4 regions of the Shewanella psychromarinicola genome follow, and region 2 is predicted to be linked to each of the others. Evidence: predicted binding sites of a transcription regulator. Region 2 holds the regulator's gene; each other region holds the start of a gene.
What was found. The regulator sigma-54, encoded in region 2, starts transcription at its own class of promoters, with help from an activator protein. The targets are predictions, from matches to a motif close to GTTGGCACGNNNNTNGNNT.
Positions count from the first base shown of each region.

Region 1: EGC80_RS10610 (YggN family protein) is a predicted target of sigma-54. The motif match lies at 1,827-1,845, and genes of this name have one in related genera.
Region 3: flgB (flagellar basal body rod protein FlgB) is a predicted target of sigma-54. The motif match lies at 2,351-2,369, and genes of this name have one in related genera.
Region 4: EGC80_RS20315 (flagellar hook-length control protein FliK) is a predicted target of sigma-54. The motif match lies at 1,965-1,983, and genes of this name have one in related genera.

Region 1 covers NZ_CP034073.1:2,417,927-2,421,758, forward strand. The annotation lists gene trmB (tRNA (guanosine(46)-N7)-methyltransferase TrmB) at 1-390, shown strand, start outside; gene EGC80_RS10600 (YggL family protein) at 427-753, shown strand; gene glsB (glutaminase B) at 760-1,674, shown strand; gene EGC80_RS10610 (YggN family protein) at 1,913-2,725, shown strand; gene EGC80_RS10615 (LysR family transcriptional regulator) at 3,130-3,832, shown strand, end outside.
Region 2 covers NZ_CP034073.1:1,838,077-1,841,908, reverse strand. The annotation lists gene lptA (lipopolysaccharide transport periplasmic protein LptA) at 1-155, shown strand, start outside; gene lptB (LPS export ABC transporter ATP-binding protein) at 152-883, shown strand; gene EGC80_RS07950 (RNA polymerase factor sigma-54) at 1,026-2,510, shown strand; gene hpf (ribosome hibernation promoting factor) at 2,536-2,823, shown strand; gene ptsN (PTS IIA-like nitrogen regulatory protein PtsN) at 2,826-3,269, shown strand; gene rapZ (RNase adapter RapZ) at 3,266-3,832, shown strand, end outside.
Region 3 covers NZ_CP034073.1:4,707,751-4,711,582, forward strand. The annotation lists gene flgE (flagellar hook protein FlgE) at 1-630, opposite strand, end outside; gene flgD (flagellar hook assembly protein FlgD) at 691-1,476, opposite strand; gene flgC (flagellar basal body rod protein FlgC) at 1,500-1,916, opposite strand; gene flgB (flagellar basal body rod protein FlgB) at 1,919-2,317, opposite strand; gene EGC80_RS20455 (CheR family methyltransferase) at 2,454-3,287, opposite strand; gene EGC80_RS20460 (chemotaxis protein CheV) at 3,348-3,832, opposite strand, start outside.
Region 4 covers NZ_CP034073.1:4,678,963-4,682,794, forward strand. The annotation lists gene fliL (flagellar basal body-associated protein FliL) at 1-80, opposite strand, end outside; gene EGC80_RS20315 (flagellar hook-length control protein FliK) at 219-1,784, opposite strand; gene EGC80_RS20320 (hypothetical protein) at 2,118-2,387, opposite strand; gene fliJ (flagellar export protein FliJ) at 2,449-2,895, opposite strand; gene fliI (flagellar protein export ATPase FliI) at 2,901-3,832, opposite strand, start outside.

The DNA.
Region 1 (3,832 bases), 580 kb from region 2:
GAAGTTACTAACTTACGTGTATATCACCATGATGCAATGGAAGTGCTAGAGCACAGTATTCTTGATGGTTCACTTGCGCGGGTACAATTGTTTTTCCCCGATCCATGGCATAAAAAACGTCATAACAAGCGTCGGATTGTACAAGCTGAGTTTGTACAGCTAGTCCGTCGTAAGCTTAAAATTGGTGGTGTGTTTCACATGGCAACCGATTGGGAAAATTACAGCGAGCATATGTTAGACATAATGAATGCTGCTGAAGGTTATAATAATCAATCAACAACTGGTACAGTTGTCGAACGTCCAGACCACCGTCCGCTTACAAAGTTTGAAGCAAGAGGCCACAGACTTGGTCACGGCGTATGGGATATCATGTTTGAGCGTATCGCTTAATCACTACTACACTTTTTAGCAATCGGAGAATACACCATGGCGCAAAATCGCAGTCGACGTTTACGTAAAAAATTACGAGTTGATGAATTTCAAGAATTAGGTTTCGAAATGAACTGGACATTTAATGAGTCAGTTTCTGAACAAGATATCGATAGTTTGGTTGATCAGTTTATTGCTCAAGTGATTGAACCACGTCAATTAGGTTTCCACGGTGGTGGACACAAGCAATGGGAAGGCATTATGGCTACCCAAACTATCGGTAAATGTACTGATGAAGATATTGCAGCAGTCAATGCATTCTGGAAAGACAAGCCAGTTTCTGACCTTGAAGTCAGTGATTTATATGATATTTGGTGGGGTTAAGCTAAATTGCCAGAGCAATTATTACTTCAAGACGCTGTCGATAAAGTAAGATCGCTATTGGGTAAAGGTAAGGTGGCAGGATATATTCCTGCTCTTGCCTGCGTTGACCCCAACAAAATAGGTATTGCAGTTACCACCATTGACGGTCAAACAATTGGTGCGGGTGATTATCTTGAACCTTTTTCCATTCAAAGTATTTCTAAAGTCTTTAGCCTGACTCAGGCACTTAATTTATATACAGAAGAAGAAATCTGGAGTCGAGTGGGTAAAGAACCTTCTGGGCATTCATTTAACTCGCTTGTACAGGTTGAATTAGAGCGTGGCAAACCACGGAATCCATTTATTAATGCTGGCGCGTTAGTCATTGCGGACTTGTTGCAAGCACGCTTGGGTGCACCTAAACATCATATGCTTGAGGTGGTGCGTCAGTTGAGCCAAAATACCACATTAGCCTTCGACAAAGTGGTAGCAGATTCTGAGTATCAATTTAGTGCACGTAATGCTTCTATTGCCTATTTAATGAAGTCATTTGGTAATTTTAATGGCGACGTGAATACCGTACTTAAAAGCTATTTTCATTATTGTGCGTTAAGGATGAATTGTGCAGATTTGTCCCGGGCGATGTTTTATTTGGCCAATCGTGGTAAGACACTCGATGGCGATAGCTTAGTCTCACCAGTGCAAACTCGGCAGCTTAATGCATTACTCGCAACGTCTGGATTATACGATGGCGCAGGCGAGTTTGCTTACCGAGTGGGTATGCCGGGTAAAAGTGGCGTAGGCGGCGGTATTATTGCGATTATTCCTGGTGACATGTCTATCTGTGTGTGGTCGCCTGAACTCGACAATAATGGCAATTCATTGGCAGGTACAGCCTTACTTGAGCATTTAAGCCAGCAGTTAGGTCGTTCAATTTTTTAATTCCACATCACTTTTTTTAATTTCACATCACTACTCGTAAAATAGACTACTTTTTGGTTTATTTTACGAAGAGGGTGGTGTTTTTTGTTCATTTAGTAGATGTTAAATTTTAAATTTTATAAAAACCACTTATAAATCAAGCGACTATACTTGTTGGCATGACTAGTGCTTTATTGTGCTATAACTAATTATATTGAATAGATTTTATCGATATTCGTTTAACAAAAGGATTTTTATCATGACCAAACAGAAGTTAATTTGTGGTTTAGCGTTAACCAGCATGTTATTCACTGCAGGGGCATTGACTCCAGCCATGGCAAAAATGTCAATTAATGATGAAAAGTGTAACGTGACATTAAACTATGACGTGACCGTTGAACCGAAAAGTTTACAGGTCAGTGATAATGGCAGCGAGAAATATCGCGTTCAACTGGGTCAATTGTATGTCGACGGTAAAGAAGTCGCATTAAATGACAAGCAACGGCTGTTATTAACTCAATATTCTGATGAGCTATCTCGCCAAGTTCCTGAAGTGATTGATTTAGTCACCGACGTTGTGTCGATGGCATCTCAGGCTGTCAATATGGCGCTAACACCAATATTTGGCGATGCCACAGGCGTTCAGATTGATAAGATGATGACAGGTATTCAACAACGCATTGATACTATGGCTTATCAACAAGGTGATAAATTTTATTTAGGCTCAACTGAATCTTCAATGGAACATGCCTTTAATGAAGAGTTTGAGCAAGAAATAGAGCAAATGGTAACGAACTCAATGGGCTCATTAATGATGACATTAGGTAGCCAGATCATGTCTTCTGAAGGTGGTTCGTTTGAAGAGAAAATGAATACTTTTTCACAAAAAATGGACAACGTCGGTAAAGACATCGAGCAACAACTTGAGTCGCAATCTCAAGGTCTGGAGCAACGCGCGACTGAGGTTTGTGATAATTTTGAAGGATTATTAGTGTTAGAAAGTCGAGTGCGTAAAGCCATCCCAGAACTTGCACCTTACACCTTAGCTACGCTAGGCGATATAAAAGAGTAACCTTGTTCAAGCTGTCTTCCCGGACACCTGACCTTCCCCTGTGCTTTTTTAAAGACACAGGGGCTTTTTTTTTCCGCCTATTTTAGCTATTTTGCCGCTATAGCTAGTGTTGCTTTGTTCTGATAAAAAAATTGTCAATTATAAATATACAGCCCGACAGGCTTTTTTTGTTATACTAATAAAAACTATAACAAAATTGCACTCTATTTTTGGATGTGGTTATATTTCGGAGTAGTCATTTGTTTGTGTTGATTTACAGTATTGGTTTGTTTCGGTGCTCATTGAGCATCAACACTATTAATAACTGAATGTTGATATTGTGCTTAGCAAGGTTTAGTTACCAGCAATGGCAAACAGACATCTGAAATTTTTATTAATGTCGTAACCAGCTTAAGGCGACTTTCATGTTAGAACTGTTAGAACCTATCGCAATTTTTACTCATGTTGCACGTGCAGGAAGTTTTAGTGCTGCAGCCAGACGTCTTGGCATTTCTAAATCTAAAGTGAGCACTCAAGTTGCAGATCTTGAACATAAACTTGGCGTTCAACTTATTCAGCGTACAACACGCAGTTTAAGTCTTACCGAAGCCGGCAATCTATTATATCTTCAAGGCGAAGAACTACTTCGAGATGCAGAACAGGCAGTATCAAGTGTTCACAACTTAAATGATGCCACTCGTGGTGTATTGAAAGTCGGGATTTCGCAATCATTTGGTACTATGCATATTATTCCTGCTTTACCAGAATTTATGGCGAGACACCCAGATCTTGAACTACAAATCAGTTTGCTTGACCACAAAGTTGACGTTGTCAGCGAAGGTTTAGATCTGTTGTTAACCATGTCTGAGCAATTACCGCTGGGTATGGTGGCAAGGCCGTTAATGAAATGTCAGTTTTTGTTAGTCGCATCACCAGGCTATGTTGCCCAGCACGGAAACATTAGCCGGCCTGAACAATTGGTTGAACACAATTGTTTGGTGTATCAAGGCGAGTGGCATGAGCACAGTATGTGGCAATTTAAAAAGGGCGATGATTATTGTGAAATTGGCGTATCAGGCAATTTCCGTGTTGATAATGCGCCGGCATTAAAATCGGCCGCAGTGAGTG
Region 2 (3,832 bases):
AGTACAACATCAATGCGCAAGAGCTTATTGCTGAAAGTTCGGGCACAGGGCAAGATCGGGTTATCACCATTATTCAACCTGAGAATTTCCAAGACGAGTCTGCGCCAAAGCAAAAACTCCCTGAAATCCCAGTTAAAAAGCAGATCAAACCATGACCCAAATAACCTTAACCGCTGAAAATCTGGCTAAAAGCTATAAAGATCGTCAAGTTGTTAAAGATGTCAGTTTAACGGTTAAAACAGGCCAAATTGTTGGGCTTTTAGGCCCCAATGGTGCAGGTAAAACAACCACCTTTTATATGGTTGTCGGCCTAGTGAAAAGTGATAAGGGTCGAATTTTAATTGATGATGACGATCTCACTGACGATCCCATGCATCTGCGAGCTCGCAAAGGCATTGGTTACTTACCACAAGAAGCCAGTATTTTCCGTAAACTCACAGTGTATGACAACATTATGGCCGTGTTGCAAACCCGCAAAGAACTCAGTACAAACCAACGTATTGAACAGCTTGAGCATCTATTAGAAGAGTTCCATATTACCCATATTCGAGACAGCCTAGGCATGTCGTTATCGGGTGGTGAACGTCGTCGTGTTGAAATTGCGCGCGCTTTAGCCGCCAATCCAAAATTTATTCTACTCGATGAGCCCTTTGCTGGTGTTGATCCGATTTCTGTCATCGACATAAAAAAAATCATTCAACAACTTAAAAGCCGAGGTCTAGGAGTATTAATTACCGACCATAACGTACGTGAAACGTTAGATGTCTGTGAGCGAGCTTATATCGTCAGCCAAGGTAATTTAATTGCCGAAGGCACACCTGATGAGGTATTGAGCAATCAACAAGTTCGGGCGGTGTACTTAGGTGAACAATTCAAGCTATAGTTACTTTACGGGCCTTTAGTCTATCTAACTCATTTGATTGAACGATATCTAAACAGCGTTAAACATCATTGATGTACGTGACAATCCATTACAGTTTTATAAATTGTCACTTTTATGGAAATCATCTAGGGATAAGCGGTAAATGAAAGCGTCACTCCAACTTAAAATGGGTCAACACTTAACCATGACCCCACAATTGCAGCAAGCCATTCGCTTACTGCAATTATCGTCATTGGAGCTACAGCAAGAAATCCAACAAGCATTGGATTCAAATCCATTACTTGAAATAGAAGATGAGTTTTCTGAAGCAAAAGACCCCGTAAAAGAAAATCGCGACCAAGCTGATACAGACTTCAGTGACAACAGCATTGTCAATATTGAAAAAGACACCTCAACAGTCGACACAGCAGAATCTATGACCAAAGAAACCATGGATGATTTAGCCATGGATACTACATGGGATGAAGTGTACACCGCCTCGCCGATGTCAGGTTCAGGTAGTGCTAGCATGCGCGATGATGACATGCCGTTTCAAGGTGAAACCACCGAAGGTCTGTATGAACATTTAGAATGGCAGAAAAATCTCACTCCCTTTTCAGAGACCGATCTTGCCATTGCCACAGCGATCATCGACGCCGTGGATGAACGCGGTTATTTAACCCAAAGTACCGACGATATTCTCGAAGCCATGGGTGACGAAAATGTTGAGTTAGATGAAGTTGAAGCTGTATTAAAACGAATTCAACACTTTGATCCCGTTGGTGTTGCTGCACGTGATTTAAGTGAATGTTTATTGATCCAATTAGCGCAATTCTCTAACACCACACCCCATATCGATAATGCCCGTTTGCTAATCAAAGACTATTTAACCTTAATTGCTGGGCGTGATTTTAGATTATTGATGCGCAAAACTAAGCTAAAAGAAAATGAGTTACGTGACGCCATCACCCTAATCCAATCACTCAATCCTCGTCCAGGCTTATTGATCACCGCCACCGATGACGAATTCGTTATTCCCGATGTCACGGTACTAAAGAAAAATGGCCGTTGGGTTGTAGAGTTAAACCCAGACAATATGCCCAAAATTGGCGTTAATCAGCAATACGCCGCCATGGCTAGAAGCAGTAAAAATCAGTCTGACAGTCAATTTATTCGAGGCCATTTGCAAGAGGCTAAATGGTTTATTAAAAGTATCGAAAGCCGCAATGATACTCTACTCAAAGTGGCAAATTGCATTGTGCAATTTCAGCAAGGCTTCTTTGAATACGGTGAAGAAGCCATGAAACCTATGGTGCTAAATGATATTGCTGAAGCAGTAGAAATGCATGAATCGACAATTTCACGAGTCACCACACAAAAATATATGCACACCCCACGTGGACTATTTGAACTAAAGTACTTCTTCTCTAGCCATGTCAGCACTGACGATGGCGGGGAATGCTCATCAACAGCAATTCGTGCTTTTATCAAAAAGCTGGTTGCCGCAGAAAACCAGAAAAAACCATTGAGTGACAGTAAAATGGCTCAACTTCTGGCAGAACAAGGCATAAACGTTGCTCGTCGTACGATTGCAAAATACCGAGAAGCAATGCTAATCCCGCCCTCAAACCAACGTAAGAGTTTATAACCTACAAGGTTGTGGAGGATTTTCTATGGATATAAATCTGACTGGACGTCATGTCGAAATAACTGAATCTTTACGTGAGTATGTTAATGGTAAATTTTCAAAGCTTGAACGACACTTCGATCAGATCCATAATGTACACGTTGTACTCCATGTAGACAAATTACAACAAAAAGCAGAAGCCAAAATCCACGTTAATGGCGCAGAGATTTTTGCTATGTCAGAAAATACTGATATGTATGCTGCAATAGACGCCCTGATCGATAAACTCGACCGTCAGGTAATTAAACACAAAGAGAAGTATACAAAACACTAACGATGGAACTTTGTACCATTCTGCAGCCGGAATGCACTACCTGTGCCACACCGGGCAGTAAGAAAAAAGTACTGGAACTCATCAGCAATTTAGTCGCTGCCCAGTATCCAACCCTGTCTTCGCAAGAGGTTTTTGAAAGCCTATTAGCGAGAGAAAAAATGGGTAGCACAGGTATAGGAAATGGCATTGCGATACCTCATGGTCGATTAACGACCATCGATCACCCCATCGCGATATTTGTTAAATGTGAAGAAGCCATTGCCTTTGATGCAATTGATAAGCAGCCCGTGGATATTTTATTTGCTTTGTTAGTACCTGCAGACCAGTGCCAACAACATTTAGGCACGTTATCGAGTATGGCTAAAAAGCTCAGCGATAAGCAAATATTGAAACAGCTTCGCAAAAGCCACAACGCAACAGAACTTTATCGGGTTATAACTGCATGAAACTTGTCATAGTATCGGGACGTTCAGGTTCAGGGAAATCCGTTGCCTTAAGAGTATTAGAAGACCTAGGATATTATTGTGTCGATAATTTGCCTCTACCCCTCATTGGCACATTACTCGCTCAGCTCAAGGGCAGTAATGATTTAGTTGCGATTAGTGTTGATGTCCGCAACATTGCTGAACAAGGCAAAGTGCTTCAAGACCAATTAGCCCTACTTGAACATGACACTGAAATTATCAGCTTCTTTCTAAATTCCAATGATAAAGTGTTACTTAAACGCTACAGCGAAACACGCCGATTGCACCCGTTATCTAAAAATCATATTTCACTGCAAGAAGCGATCAAATTAGAAGGCCGTTTACTTGAGCCTACCGCAAAAATTGTTGACCATTACATTGACACTTCGGCGCTAAATATCTACGAGTTAAGCGACCAAGTTAGGCAAATACTACTAGGCAGTGTCGATAAAGAATTGGTCATTAACTTTGAGTCTTTTGGCTTTAAGCACGGCATGCCGACTGAAGCGGATTTTATGTTTGATGTACGCTTTTTGCCCAATCCA
Region 3 (3,832 bases), 2.3 Mb from region 2:
AAAGTAACTGGTCATAATATGTGACTCACCTAGCGAATCATAAATCGTCACCGAGGTGGAATTATTAAAGGTGTCAGAATCTTTAGGATTAAAGTTAGCTGGGTCTAATGCTGTCTCACCCACATTAAGATTCATCTGTATTTCAACTGTTGACGATTTTACTGGGCTGCCCGCTTTATCTGGGATCTCAATGGGTTTGGTGGTGGTTAAGCTCACCGACGTTGAATTACCATCTGCATCCACGGGAAAACCTTGTAAAAAGTTACCTGCTGAGTCAACCATGTAATTGCCTGAATCAACTTTAAATGCACCCGCGCGAGTAAATGATTGATCTTTAGTGCCTAATTCTGACGAGGTAACAAAGAAACCCCCACCACTTATCGCCATATCTAGCGAGTTACTGGTAAATTGCAAGCTACCTTGATGAAACTGTTGCGCAACTTGTGAGGTGGTGGCACCGCCGCCCACTGCGGTTTTACCGTTGGAAAAAATAGAATTAGCATACACGTCGGCAAACTCTGTTCGAGACTCTTTAAAGCCAATAGTATTCACGTTGGCGATGTTATTCGCGGTGGTATTTAAGTCTTTTTGCGCGGCAGCAATACCACTCAGTGCGATATTAAATGACATGTTTCACCTCTCACAATTAATTCATTTATGATGACAGCCAACTGTTTGTTGATGGCCGTATTATGTTTCAGATACTGCGAGTACGTCAGATAACTTAATTCCACCTACTCCACGCAAATTCAAAATAGCGCCTGTCGCCACAGTGCCCAATGACACACTGGTAACATGGGCATAAGTCGATACGGCTAAATCTTCCGACGTTCCGTCCACTTTACCGCTAGCCTTAATGGCGTAATTACCGGCTTCTGCGGGTTGGCCATCTGAATCTAAACCATCCCACGTCACATCAACATTGCCGCCTTTACTGCCATCAATATTAAAGCTCTTAATCAGCTGACCCGACTCATCTTCAATTCTGACCGAAATAGATTCGATGGTTGATGGCGTACTGATCACCCCTTTAATTTCCGAGTTTTCAGTAGAAATAGCCCCAGTATCAGAAGGAATAAGCACTTTACGGCCCACTAAACCAGAAGCTTGCAATGCTTGGCTAGAACTCATCACAGTATTGAGGTTAAGAATTTCATCATTAAGATTTGAAATACCATCGACTGTGGAAAATGATGCCATTTGGGCAATCATTTGATCATTATCAACCGGTTTAAAGGGATCTTGCATCGACAACTGTTGACTGAGTAAAGCAAAGAAATCATCTTGCTTTAACATCTGATCTTTTGCTTCAGGTATCGCACTTTCTTCAGGTAAGCGAATTCCGTCAAGAAAAGGATTACCTTTGGTCGTGGTGGTCGTATTTGCCTGCACAGAATTTTTGGTTGTAGCACTTGTGTTTGAAGCACTACTGGACTGTTGCGGTAAAGACTGACTGTAAGAGTTAACGAGGCTCATTGTTACCTCCTTGAATAATCATGCTATTTACCCATCCTTAACGTCTGTTGCAACATAGACTTAGTTGCATCAGCCACCTGAACGTTCATTTGATAAGAGCGTGATGCAGAAATCATATCGGCCATTTCTTCCATCACATTGACATTAGGTTTGTAAATAAAACCATCACCATCCGCCATTGGATGGTCTGGCGAGTATTCTTTTAATAATGGTTTGTTACTTTCGACAATGCCTTTAACGCTGACGCCAGGCGAACTGTCTTGCTGGCTATTGGCTTTTAGCATTTCGGCCTCAAAAACAGGATGACGTGCACGATAGGTTTTATCGACACTGCTTGACACCGAATCAGCATTGGCAATATTACTGGCGGTTGTATTCAAACGCACTGACTGCGCTGACATACCCGAACCAGACACATTGAAAATATTAAATAAACTCATGGTTAGTCACCTCTCAATGCTTTGCGCATGCCAGTAAATTTGCTCTCAAGAAAGCCTAATGACATTTGATATTCGAGCGAATTTTGCATAAATGCTGCTTGTTCTTTCTGGGTATCGACGGTATTACCATCGCCAGTATCGGCCTGATTTGGCATTCGATATTGAACATGTTGTTGACTTAACGCCGTTAAATCAAAATGTTTGTCTGTGGTTTGACTCATACTCAAGCCTTGTTGATGCGAGCTTGCCGATTTCATGGCGGCAGCAAAATTAACATCTTGAGCTTTATAATGAGGAGTATTGGCATTGGCGATATTACTTGAAATTACTTCTGCTCTTTGAGCTCGAATGCCCAAAGAATATTGGTGAACACCTAATGCATTATCGAAATTAATCGCCATAAAATTGCCTCCATCAGCTAACTGATAGTAATAAAGCAAGGGTTATGCCAACAATTTAATTTTTAAACGAATAAAAGACAAAAACAAACATGCCGACGAATGCCGGCATGATAAATAGCTTAACTTGTTATTTTATCTATATTTTCTTTTGGTAATAAATACCAGGATTACAGCGAACCATAGTAAACTCATCACTTAAGCCTGCTAGAGATTCTGACGCACCCAAGAATAAAATACCTTTGGGATTAAGTGCGGCAGCAAATTGCCGCAAAATTTTAGTCTTTGCCTCTGGCCCAAAATAAATCAATACATTACGGCAAAAAATAATATCGTACTTACCTAATAAGCTATAACTTTCAAGTAAATTATGTGCTCTAAAGTTAACTAAACGCTTAACATTATCTTTCACTGTCATGTTGCCCGACGGTAAAGCATCAAAAAACTGACGTTTACGCTCTTCAGACAAGCCACGAGCCAGCGCTAAACCATCATATTCAGCATTCTTACAGCGCTCTAACATTGATGGTGACAAGTCCGTTGCCTGAATCGTCGCGCCGCCCGGTAAAGCACCGGGTTTACGCTGTTGATATTCCAACACTGTCATCGACAAAGAGTAAGGTTCTTGCCCAGAAGAACATGCCGCAGACCATATTTTTAACGGTCTGCCAAGCTTACTGTATTCAGGCAATAGAGTATTATTAAGTAATTCAAACGGATAACGGTCTCGAAACCATAAGGTTTCATTGGTGGTCATTGCATCTATCACTTCAGCACGCAGCTGACGTTCTATCGGTTTCATCGACTTTTTAACCACCTCAGACAAAGAAGGTAAATTATGCTTCCCCATCAACGGCGCTAAACGACTGCGGACTAAATATTGTTTATTCTCACCTAACACAATACCGCTATGCTGCTCTAAAAACAGCCTAAATTGATTGTACTCTGCTTCAGCAAGTGATTTATCTGTCACATTAACTTCCTAATATGTGGCCAATGAGCTAAGCCTCTAATATTGTTCAATATTAGAGGCTTATAAACTCAAATGTTTGTTAACCGCTGAGGCTAATTCATCGGGGTTAAACTTAGCAATAAAATCGTTAGCACCTACTTTTTCTACCATTGCTTGGTTAAACACACCACTTAATGATGTGTGTAGAACTACTTTTATGTTCTTTAATTTTGGATCATCACGAATTTCAGCAGTTAAAGTATAACCGTCCATTTCTGGCATTTCGATATCTGAAATAATCAGCGGGATCTCAACTGAGACATCATCCATTTCAGCGGCAATATTTTTCAGCATGATCAACGCTTCTTTACCATCTTTAGCGGTATCGATTTGCAGATTTAACGACTCTAACGAACGAATAATTTGTTTGCGTGCCACCGTAGAATCATCAATAACCATAATATGATAATGCTGTTCTTTATCGATAGTTAACGTCTCACTGACTTCTTTACTGATAGAGGTCTTAACAGGTGAAATTTCATCAAGAATTTTTTCAACATCCAAAA
Region 4 (3,832 bases), 2.3 Mb from region 2:
CCACCAAAGATGATCAGCTTATTGGATTTGTTACCGCCTTCTGGGACTTCGTTTAATTCTAATTCTTGTTCAGCCATCATGGTCCCAAATCAACATTGTGATTAACATTATAATTAACATTATAATTAACATTATAATTAACATTATAATTAACATTATAATTTAGCTAAATAACTCGCTATTGTTACGAAGTCATATTGTTGCCATAGGTTACCTGCTTAAGCATAATAATCTATAGCTGAATGTAAACTCCTTGATGGATTTGTCAGCAAGCTGACCTCTTGTGTTGAAATTTCATCCAATTGGCGGCCTTCCCCACTATGATCTCCTGATTGTTCATGCTGCTGTTCGCTACCGCCATCGCCTTGGGACACATGACTGTCGGTCAATTGTAATCCTTCTTGCGCAAGCATCTCACGTAATCGTGGCATAGCTTGCTCAACGATATCTCGGGTTTGCGACTGGGCAACATGAAACTGCACTTGAGTTTGATCGCCTTGGATTTGAATTTTAATCGTTAAATGTCCAAGTTCGGCTGGATCAAGCCGAATTTCAGCTTGTTGAACACCATTACTTACCATAGTGATTAACTGCTGTTTCATCACCGGAGAAAAACGCTGGATCATCTCTTGCATCTGAGCGCCAGCTTCTCCTTGCGGTCTTATCGATAACTGGAATTGCGGCACATCACTTTTATTGACCGAGGTAAAGCTATTATGATTTTGTAAGGTCTTATTATCAGTTTCACTGACATCAGCCACAGCATCTAAGCCAAAATTAGCTGGGGTTAAGTGGGTTGAAGGCTCACCGGAGGCGCGCTTTATCGCTAAGGAGTCTAATACCACTGAAAAATCAGCTTTTGCCAGTACTTTGGCATTATCAGTATCTACTTGAACATTGCTATTAATGCGATCGTTATCACCTAAAATAGTCTTGGGATCGACGTTCATCGCTGAAGTCGCTTCAACTGAAGCGGCAGAGCGACTAAGCCCAGAGCTAAAAGGACCCGTCATATCTGATTTAACGGCTGCAGAATTAAGTGCAGAGTTAACATCGGTAGCACTCGCTTTACCTTGAATCACCACGCTGGTGGCGACTGATTTATCAATTTGGTTTTGTTGTTCACTATTAAGCTTTCTGTCTATATCAGCCTCCACCATAGCTAAAATAGACTCATCAATAACCGGTGCTTGTAGATTAAAATCACTAATTAATACGTTTAAAGCTTGAGGGTCTAACGCTTGTAAATCTTTTACCGATAAATCAGCAAATGCCATTAAGTTGTCTAGTTCTTCAGCGCTAAGCTGAGAAAGAGCCTCTTTGGCATTGATAGAATCTGCCGGTAAATCAATAGTATCAGTAAATAACTCACTAACACCGACATCATTATTGGTCTTTTCAACAACAGCACTGTTTGGCGCTTCTGCCGAAAATGTTGTGTCAAAATAAACCTCAGATTGTTCGACATGTGGTAATTCTTTTCCGCCAGAGGAATGACGTTTATTGATTGAATCCGCCATATTAAGTTGAGCAAAAATCATTTCAACATCAGCATTTTCGTCTGTAGACAGCTCACTTGCGATGCCAGCATTTGCTTTCCCCGCTTCAGCATCAAACGACACCTGCGCCGTATTAGCGTTACGCCGTAAAATAAGACCGGATTCGCTCGCTTGATTAAAAGCAGATAAAAATGTTTTATTTTCAACACCTTGCACGTTTACTTTCGTGCTCGCATCGGCAGGTTTACTGCTATTGCCAAGTAAGATATTGTTCATCTGCTGCATAATCTGCTCCACTCAATTAAACAAGGTTAGGTGATATATCGTCTAAAAACAGCTAGGTCATCACCCTCTATACGACACATATTTGTCTGTTCAATTATATGTATAAGGTGATTGCAAAAGCCTCGTAATAAGCTCGCCACCGTCGCTTCACTGACGATTTTTATTTCAATTAATAATATTAAGCAATTTAAGTGCCAACACATGGTGGTTCGATGATCTTTGCATAATAGACAACCAAGCAAAACATCAGCGAACCAGCAAGCGCATCATGATATTTTGATGTGAGCAGATCGCGACTTGTCAAACTTGCCATTTCTTGCAACTAAGGCGTCTTCACGAGTTAATAGGAGCGTCAATAGTGAGTCTATTGCAAGTCGATAAATGGTCATTAACAAGGTCATTAGCAAGGTCATTAGCAAGGTCATTAGCAAGGTCATTAGCAAGGTCATTAGCAAGGTCATTAGCAAGGTCATTAGCAAGGTCATTAGCAAGGTCATTAGCAAGGTCATTAGCAAGTCGATAAATGGTCATTAACAAGATTGTTAGCAAGATCATTAGCAAGGTCATTAGCAAGGTCATTAGCAAGGTCATTAGCAAGGTCATTAGCAAGTCGATAAATGGTCATTAACAAGATTGTTAGCAAGGTCATTAGCAAGACAAAGGGTTATTTAAGTTTTCGGCGAAAATACTGTTGCATCGCAAATTCATCTGAGTTTTTTTGTTCAAGTTTAGCTTCTATTGCCATAGCCTTCTTGGCTTTTTGCTTTAATAACATGTCGACCGCTTTACGTTTTTGTTGTGTTTCTTGCCAATGAACTTGACGATAGCCAACTTGTTTTTCGGCATCTTGAACCGCGCCAACCTGCTGTGTTATTGCATTATCTACTTGACGAATAAATTGATGGAATTGATGGTATTGGTTTGCGCGTAACGTGGTTCCTGTGTGTCCTTCCATCTGTTTCATATAATCTAAGCGATAGTTGTTTAATGCATCCAGCTGACCTTGGCGTTTTTGCTTCTCAAATTGAGCCGACTTAAGCTGTAAAGCAGCTTGATCTTCGGCAGAAGTGGCTAACTTCAATACCGTCAATAGTGGATCAGTTCGAGTCATTTACGTTATCCCTGACACTGCGCGGCTATTTGAGTCAACATGACTCGACTCTCTTCAAACGTCACTGGTTCTTTAAATCCCTGACGCAAAAAGGCATTCATTGCAGGTTGTAAGCGGATCGCATTATCAATCCTAGGATCGCTGCCCTGAGAGTAGGCACCAATTGAAATAAGGTCTCGATTCTGTTGATACAGAGAATACATCTGTTTAACTCTGCGCATGGCTTCTAGGTGTTCATCACTGATCACCATGGGTGCTACGCGGCTAATCGATGCTTCCACATCGATGGCAGGATAATGACCCGAATCGGCAAGTTGACGAGATAACACAATGTGGCCATCTAAAATAGCGCGAGAAGCATCAGCAATGGGATCTTGTTGATCATCACCTTCAGTTAAAACAGTGTAAAAAGCCGTAATAGAACCTTGCCCAGCACCGCCATTACCCGCCCGTTCAACCAAACGCGGTAACTTAGCGAATACGGAAGGGGGATATCCTTTGGTTGCTGGCGGCTCTCCTACCGCAAGAGCCACTTCGCGTTGTGCTTGTGCATAACGCGTCAAACTGTCCATTAGCAACAAAACATCGTAACCTAAATCTCTGAAATACTCAGCAATACGAGTGGATGTTTCACAAGCCCGTAAGCGCATTAAGGGAGACGTATCTGCCGGTGCGGCCACAACAACTGCGCGCGCACGACCTTCTTTACCCAAAATTTCTTCAATAAATTCTTTAACTTCACGACCACGTTCGCCCACTAAACCCACCACAATAATGTCGGCTTTAGAACCTCGCGTCATCATGCCAAGCAGCACACTTTTACCCACACCAGAACCGGCAAACAAGCCCATACGCTGGCCTTTACCGACCGTTAACATCGAATTGATTGCACGAACGCCGACATCTAAAGGTTCGGTAATCGCTCGTCGAGATAATG